2 regions of the Streptomyces tirandamycinicus genome follow, and region 2 is predicted to be linked to the other one. Evidence: predicted binding sites of a transcription regulator. Region 2 holds the regulator's gene; the other holds the start of a gene.
The links. Region 2 encodes HspR, which represses chaperone genes until heat shock. Its sites were predicted from a motif close to TTGAGNNNNNNNNNCTCAA; they were not measured.

Region 1: lon (endopeptidase La) is a predicted target of HspR. The motif match lies at 959-977, and genes of this name have one in related genera.

What each region holds. Positions count from the first base shown of each region.
Region 1 is NZ_CP029188.1:4,653,733-4,657,831, forward strand. It holds gene DDW44_RS20700 (spermidine synthase family protein) at 1-487, opposite strand, end outside; gene lon (endopeptidase La) at 1,000-3,402, shown strand; gene DDW44_RS20715 (helix-turn-helix domain-containing protein) at 3,867-4,099, opposite strand, start outside.
Region 2 is NZ_CP029188.1:1,221,952-1,226,050, reverse strand. It holds gene DDW44_RS05350 (Rieske (2Fe-2S) protein) at 56-376, opposite strand; gene DDW44_RS05345 (helix-turn-helix transcriptional regulator) at 674-1,660, shown strand; gene DDW44_RS05340 (heat shock protein transcriptional repressor HspR) at 1,965-2,426, opposite strand; gene dnaJ (molecular chaperone DnaJ) at 2,431-3,612, opposite strand; gene grpE (nucleotide exchange factor GrpE) at 3,646-4,099, opposite strand, start outside.

The sequences.
Region 1 (4,099 bases), 3.4 Mb from region 2:
CCTCGGTGACGGTCCAGTCGGGGCCGTTGTCGATGTCGACGCAGAGCGCGTCGTACGTGTCCGAGGTGCTGTGGAGATGCGCCACCAGGTCCGTGTGCAGGACGGTGGTGCGCGGATCGGCGAGTGCCGCGGCGGAGAGGTGCCTCAACGGGCCCGTGGTGTGCCAGTCGATGATCGCCTGCTCCCGTTCGGCGACGGCGATCCGGGACCAGCCGGGTTCGGCGGCCGCGCGGGCCAGGGAGAAGCCGACTCCCAGCCCGCCGATCAGCACGGACGGGTCCGGGCGGCCGGCGAGGGCCGCGTACGCGGCGTCCATGAGCAGCCGCTCCGAGCGGCCGTCCGATGTGTCCATCAGGAAGCAGCCGTTGGCGATGATCTCGTGGATCTCCCCGTCGGGGCCGCGGCGTTCGCGCAGGACCACCTCGCCGTACGGTCCTTCCCGCCGGTCGAGGGTCCGGGGGCCGGTGGCGTGGCTGAGGGGGTCCATGGACCCTCAGATTACGGGCTGTTGCGCGGCCCCGGCGGTGTTCCGGGGTCCGGTCGGTGTTGCGCGGCCCCGGCGGTGTTCCGCGGTCCGGTCGGTGTTGCGCGGCCCCGGCGGTGGGCGCGCGGCGCCACGGGGGAGAGTCGTCGCCGTGCCGCCGGAGAACCGGGCCGCAGACCCCGGCCGGAGAGCCCTGCCGGAGAACCGGCCGCAGGCCCGGCCGGAGACCCTGGCCGGGGAGCCGGCCCCGCTGACCGTGGCCTCGGCGTGGACCCGTGGTCGTGGCGTGGCACCGCGGCCTCGCCGGTGTGACCGGGGTCCCGCCGGTGTGACCGAGGTCTCGCCGGTGTGGCCGAGGCCGTCCACGTGGTCGATGAACCCGCCGCCCGGCCGGTGCACCTGTCGTCGCGGACGTGACGAGGGGGATCGCTCACAGCGAACACCACCCCGGGAACATCGGGGACACCCTTTGCATTGAGTCGATGTAACTCAACTTGACTGCCGAAGGGGAGATCATGGCTTCGACGCCCACACCGCTCACCCTGCCTGTGCTTCCGCTCGACGACGAGGTCGTGCTGCCCGGAATGGTGGTGCCGCTCGACCTGTCCGACAACGACGTACGGGCCGCGGTGGAAGCCGCCCAGGCAGCAGCACGAGCGGAGCCCGGGAAGCCGCGGGTGCTGCTCGTCCCCCGGATCGACGGCACCTACGCCGCGACCGGTGTGCTCGGCACCGTCGAGCAGGTCGGGCGGCTCTCCGACGGAGACCCCGGCGCCCTCATCCGCGGTCACAGCCGGGTACGCGTCGGCGCCGGTACGACCGGTCCCGGCGCCGCCCTCTGGATCCACGGCACCCTCATCGACGAGGCCCTGCCCGACCCGCTGCCCGGTTCGGTCACGGAACTCGTCAAGGAGTACAAGGCCCTCGCCACCAGCTGGCTGCGCAAGCGCGGGGCGTGGCAGGTCGTGGACCGCGTCCAGCAGATCGACGACGTGGCGGCGCTCGCCGACAACGCCGGCTACTCGCCCTTCCTGTCCACCGCGCAGAAGGTCGAGCTGCTGGAGACCAGCGACCCGGCCGCCCGGCTCAGGCTCGCCACCGAACAGCTCCGCGAGCACCTCGCCGAACAGGACGTGGCCGAGTCGATCGCCAAGGACGTCCAGGAGGGCGTCGACAAGCAGCAGCGCGAGTTCCTGCTGCGCCGCCAGCTCGACGCGGTCCGCAAGGAACTGCGCGAGCTCCACGGCGAGTCCGACGGAGAGGAGTCCGACGACTACCGCGCCCGGGTCGAGTCCGCCGACCTCCCGGAGAAGGTCCGCGAGGCCGCGCTCAAGGAGGTCGACAAGCTGGAGCGCGCCGGCGACCAAAACCCCGAGGGCTCCTGGATCCGCACCTGGCTCGACACCGTCCTCGAACTGCCCTGGAACGAACGCACCGAGGACGCCTACGACATCCGCGGGGCCAAGGCCGTCCTGGACGCCGAGCACGCGGGCCTGGACGACGTGAAGGAACGGATCACCGAGTACCTCGCGGTCCGCAAGCGGCGTTCCGACCGGGGCCTCGGCGTGGTCGGCGGCCGCCGCGGCGGCGCGGTCCTCGCCCTCGTCGGCCCGCCCGGTGTCGGCAAGACCTCGCTCGGCGAGTCCGTCGCGCACGCGATGGGGCGCAGGTTCGTCCGTGTCGCGCTGGGCGGCGTCCGGGACGAGGCGGAGATCCGCGGTCACCGGCGGACCTACGTCGGCGCGCTGCCCGGCCGGATCGTCCGCGCCGTCAAGGAGGCCGGGACCATGAACCCGGTGGTCCTCCTCGACGAGATCGACAAGGTGGGCTCCGACTTCCGGGGCGACCCCGCGGCGGCGCTGCTCGAAGTCCTGGACCCGGCCCAGAACCACACGTTCCGCGACCACTACCTGGAGGTCGAGCTCGATCTGTCGGACGTGGTCTTCCTGGCGACGGCCAACGTCCTGGAAGCCATTCCGGAGGCGCTGCTCGACCGCATGGAACTGGTCAGGCTCGACGGCTACACCGAGGACGAGAAGGTCGTCATCGCCCGGGACCACCTGCTCCCGCGCCAGCTGGAGCGGGCCGGTCTGGAGCCGGGCGAGGTGACCCTCGAGGAGTCCGCGCTGCGCAGGCTGGCGGGCGAGTACACCCGGGAGGCGGGCGTGCGGAACCTGGAGCGCGCGATCGCCAGACTGCTCCGCAAGGTCGCGGCCCAGCACGAACTGGGCCGGCGGGAGCTGCCGTTCACCGTCGGCGACGGCGACCTGCGCGCGCTGATCGGCCGGCCGCACCATGTGCCCGAGTCCGCCCAGGACCCGGCGGAGCGCCGTACCGCGGTGCCGGGCGTGGCGACGGGGCTCGCGGTCACCGGCGCCGGGGGCGACGTCCTCTACGTCGAGGCGTCGCTGGCCGACCCGGAGACCGGTGCCTCCGGACTGACCCTCACCGGTCAGCTCGGCGACGTGATGAAGGAGTCCGCACAGATCGCACTGAGCTTCCTCCGCTCGCACGGCGCGGAACTGGAGCTGCCCGTCGGCGATCTGAAGGACCGCGGCGTGCACATCCACTTCCCGGCGGGCGCGGTCCCGAAGGACGGGCCGAGCGCGGGCATCACGATGACGACCGCGCTGGCGTCGCTGCTCTCGGGCCGGCAGGCCCGCACGGACGTGGCGATGACCGGTGAGGTGTCGCTGACCGGGCGGGTGCTGCCCATCGGCGGTGTGAAGCAGAAGCTGCTCGCCGCGCACCGCGCCGGGATCACCACGGTCGTGATCCCCAAGCGGAACGAGGCCGATCTGGACGACGTCCCGGCCGAGGTGCTGGAGAAGCTGGAGGTGCACCCCGTGACGGACGTCCGCCAGGTCCTGCGGATCGCGCTGTCCCCGGCCGAGGTGACGGTGCCGGCCGCGGCCTGAGCCGCGGGATACCTGCCGCCTTCCCCACGGTCGCCGTCGCCGTATGCCACCCCGTTCCGGCGGGGCGGTGTACGGCGACTGGCGTTCCCGGCGCCGCGTGGACGGCTGCCGTACCCCGGCCCGGCGTGGACGGCGCGACTGCCGCTCCCCGTGCCGCGTGGACGGCGACCGCCCTTCCCGGCCCCGCGCGAACGGCGGCTGCTGTTCCCGCCGTGTCCCCACTCCCGTGCCCCCGCTGCCGCGTCCCTCCGCTCCCGTGCCCCCGCTCCCGCCGTGTCCCCGCCCTCGCGTACCCGCGCGCCGTCGCGACCGCTCGCGGAGGCGGGCCCCCGGCCACCGGGGACGCACCTCTCACCCCCGCCGGAGCAGCGCCGCCGGGACGCGGGACCTCAGCCGGCGCTGCTCCGGCGGGAGCCTGCGCCGGGATTCCCCTCCCGCCACCGGGGAGAGGAGGACGTGAGACGTCAGTCGCCGTCGAGCCATCCCCGCAGGGTCGCCCGCGCCCCGGCCTGGAAGCGGGTCTCCGCGCCGAGCGACTCCAGCAGTCTGCTGATCCGCCGCCGCGCGGTGTGCACATGGACGCCCAGCCGGCGTGCGATCGCCTCGTCCTTGAGGCCGGCGGCCAGCAGGGCCAGCAGTTCCCTCTGCTCCGGGGGCAGCGCCCCGCCCGCGGGGGGCGGCTCCGCCGGCGGTCCGC
Region 2 (4,099 bases):
TGGCGCCGCTGTGTGGGGGAAGCACCTGAGCGATCTTGAACGACGGGGGAACCGCTCAGGCACTGCGGGGGGTGGCGGTGGTGGTCTCCGGTTCGACCAGCTGGTGGTCGCGCTGGTCGAGATTGACGAAGATCATGCCGTACCGGATGGCACAGCGGACGGGGCGTGGGGCCCCACGGGGCCGGCGAAGGCACCGGTAGGCGCGGACGTCCTCGTCGTCCTCGCGGGCGACGACGATCGGTTCCCCGAAGAGAGTGACCATCAGCGAGTCGCCACGGTGGGGGATTGCCGTGACGAGATCGATGAAGTGCCACCCGGATCGGTATGCGGTCGCCATCTCCCGCCGGAAGACGCGATCATCCGGGGGCATGCTCATACGTCCGCGTCCGCCGGCGCGCTCTCCCAAGTGGGTTCGCCCGGGGCCGAGGCCACCGTCGCGGTCACCGTCGTGGGCGCCGACTCCCACGTCGGCTCACCGCTCGCCGCGAGACCTCCGAGAGCAGCCGCAACGGCTATAGCGCACAGTGCACGAACCATCCTGGTCATGGCCGATCTCCACCTCTTTAATCACTACCTCCTCCCCCGCGATTAAGACGATGGCCCACTCCGAACGCCTTCACCAGCGAGGCCAGGCATCATGTTCCTGTAATTCAGGACCCTGAGGGGGGTGCAAATGCAGGCGAAACAGGGCAATGGGGGAGATAAGCACAGTCACGACGAGCTGTGCGAGGCCGGGAAAAAGCTGTATGCGTCCGCTCTGCGCAGTGGCCGCATAGCGCGGTCGGAGGTGACCGACGCACCGTGCCTCATGGACCTGGGCATGCTGCGCCCCGACCCCGACGACACGGAGTGGCTCCGTCCGGTGCCACCGTCCATCGCCCTGCACCAGTTGATGCATCCCATCGAGCGGGAGATCCAGGAGCGGAGACGGCTCACCATCTCACTCGCGGAGTCGTTCGAGCCGTTCATGGCGCTGAACGCACACGATCCCTCCACGACCGACGCCATCACCGTGCTCGAGGGGCTGAACCTGATCAACGCGACGCTGGACCGTGTCATCGCCGAGTGCCAGGAGGAGCTGCTGACGGTGCAGCCCGGCAGCGGCCGCCGGCCCGCGACCCTCCAGGAGGGGCTGCGGCGCGTCTCGATGCTCGTGGACCGGGGCGTCTCGATGCGCACGCTGTACCAGCACACGGCACGCCACCACCCGGCCACCATGGCCTACGTGGAACGGGTGGCCCCCTACGGCTCGGAGGTCCGCACCCTCGAGGAGATCATCGACCGGCTCATCGTGGTCGACCGCAAGGTGGCCTTCATCCCGGCGCGCAGCGACCGCAGGGTCGCCCTGGAGCTGCGCCACGAGGGTCTGGTGCAGTATCTCGTCGGGGTCTTCGAGCAGTTCTGGCTCCACGGCGTCCCCTGGGACGACCAGATCGTCTCCTACGCCCCCGAACTGGACGGCATCAGCGGAGTCCAGCGCTCCATCGCCAAACTGCTCGTCGAGGGACACGTGGACGAGGCGATAGCCCGGCGCCTCGGGATGAACGTCCGCACCTGCCGGGCCCATATCGCCAAGCTGGCCTCCGCCCTCGGCAGCGGCTCACGCGCCCAGCTCGGCTACCTCATCGCCCGCTCCGGGATCCTGGAGCACGATCACTGACCAGGGGCCGGTCCCGCGGGCACGCCACAAGTCAGCCGCGGGTGTGCCGCGGGTGTGCCCCCGCCGTCCGCCGACGGGCACCGCCTGAAACCGGCGAGCCCTGATGAACCTGATGAACCTGATGAACCCCGACAAGCACCGGCGAGCACCGGCGAGCACCGCCGAACCCTGACGAGCACCGACGGCCACTCACGAACCCCGGCAGGCACCGGCAGGCACCGGCGGACCGCGGCGAGGGGGCCGGGAGGTGCGCACCTCCCGGCCCCCTCGCCGCGGTCCGTCGTGCCGTCGGCCCGGCGGGAGCTCAGCCGTCCCGCTTCGGCCGCCACACCACCAACGCGCCCGTCTGCTGCACGTCCTGGTAGGGCACCAGGTCGCGCCGGTACGACGCGTGCACCTGGGCCTCGCGCTGCTGCATCGCCAGTGCGGCGCCCTCGACCGCCGCGGACAGCTCCGCGACCTTCGCCTGCAGGGCCGCCACCTGGTTCTCCAGCTCGATGATGCGCTTGATGCCGGCCAGGTTGATGCCCTCGTCCTGGGACAGGGACTGGACCTGGCGGAGCAGTTCGATGTCCCGGGCCGAGTAGCGCCGGCCGCGCCCCGCCGTGCGGTCCGGGGAGACCAGGCCGAGGCGGTCGTACTGCCGGAGGGTCTGCGGGTGCAGTCCGGAGAGCTGGGCCGCCACCGAGATGACGTACACCGGGGTCTCCTCGGTCAGCTCGTAGGCCCTGCCACCGAATCCGGGCTGTCGACGTCGGCCGTCCATCGCGTCATGCTCCCTTCGCAGCCTGGAACAGTTCTGCCCGCGGGTCGTGGCCCTCAGTCGCCTTGCGGTACGCCTCCAGTGCCTCGCGGGCCTCGTCGCCGAGTTCCACGGGCACCGCGACCTCCACGGTGACGAGCAGATCGCCCCGGGTGCCGTCCTTGCGCACGGCGCCCTTGCCGCGGGCCCGCATCGTACGCCCGTTCGGCGTGCCCGCGGGCAGTTTCAGGGTGACCGGAGGCCCGCCGAGCGTGGGCACCCGCACCTCGCCGCCGAGCGCGGCCTCCGCGAAGGAGACCGGCACCGTGACGGTGAGATTGTCGCCCTTGCGCCCGAAGACCGGGTGCTCACCGACGTGGACCACCACGTACAGATCGCCGGCCGGGCCGCCGCGCTCGCCCGGTGCGCCCTTGCCGCGCAGCCGGATCCGCTGCCCGTCGCTCACCCCGGCGGGGATGCGGACCTGCATGGTCCGGGACGACTTGGCGCGGCCGCTGCCGTGGCAGACCTCGCAGGGGTTCTCGGCGATCAGCCCGCGGCCCTTGCAGTCCACGCACGGGTCGGTCAGCGAGAAGGACCCGCTGCCGCCGCGCGAGACCTGGCCGGTGCCGACGCAGGTCGGGCACACCCGGGGCGTGCCGTTCTTGTCGCCGGTGCCCGAACAGGCCTTGCAGGGCTGCTGGCTGGACATCCGCAGCGGGACCGTGGCCCCGTCCACCGCCTCGGTGAAGCTGAGCGTCACCTCGGACTCGACGTCCTGGCCGCGGCGCGGCTGGGTGCGGGCGCCGGCGCCGGCGCCGCGGTTGAACAGGCCGCCGAAGACGTCCCCGAGTCCGCCGCCGAAGCCGCCGGCACCGCCGGCACCGCCCGGGGCCTGGGCGCCCCCGAAGAGGTCGCCCAGGTCGAAGTTGAACGTTCCTCCGGCTCCGGGACCGGCCCGGAACCCACCGTTGCCGAAGAGCGCCCGCGCCTCGTCGTACTCCTTGCGCCGCTTGGGGTCGCCGAGTACGTCGTTGGCCTCGGAGATCTCCTTGAAGCGCTCCTCGGCCTTCGCGTCGCCCTTGTTGGCGTCCGGGTGGTTCTCGCGCGCGAGCTTCCGGTACGCCTTCTTGATCTCCGCGTCGGTGGCGTCCTTGGGGACGCCGAGAACCTTGTAGTAGTCCTTCTCGACGAAGTCCTTCGTGCTCATCGACGTCCCTCCTTCCGGTACCCGCCGTCCGCGTCAGCCCTCGTCCGGGCCACCGCTCTCCTCGTCCGTCGCCGGCTCCGCCGCCTGCTCCTTGGGCTGGGCCCCCGGCTGCGGCTCGGCCACCGCGACCCGCGCGGGCCGGATGGTCCGCTCCCCGATCCGGTAGCCCGGCTGCAGGATCGCCACGCAGGTCGTCTCGGTGACGTCCGGCGCGTAGCTGTGCATCAGGGCCTCGTGGACCGTCGGGTCGAAGGGCTCGCCCTCCTTGCCGAACTGCTGCAGCCCCATCTTGGCGGCGACGGTCTCCAGCGATTCGGCCACCGACTTGAAGCCGCCGACCAGTTCGCCGTGCTCACGGGCCCGGCCGATGTCGTCGAGGACGGGCAGGAGCTCGGTCAGGAGCTGCGCGACCGCGATCTCCTTGACCGTGATCCGGTCCCGCTCCACCCGGCGACGGTAGTTCTGGTACTCGGCCTGCAGCCGCTGC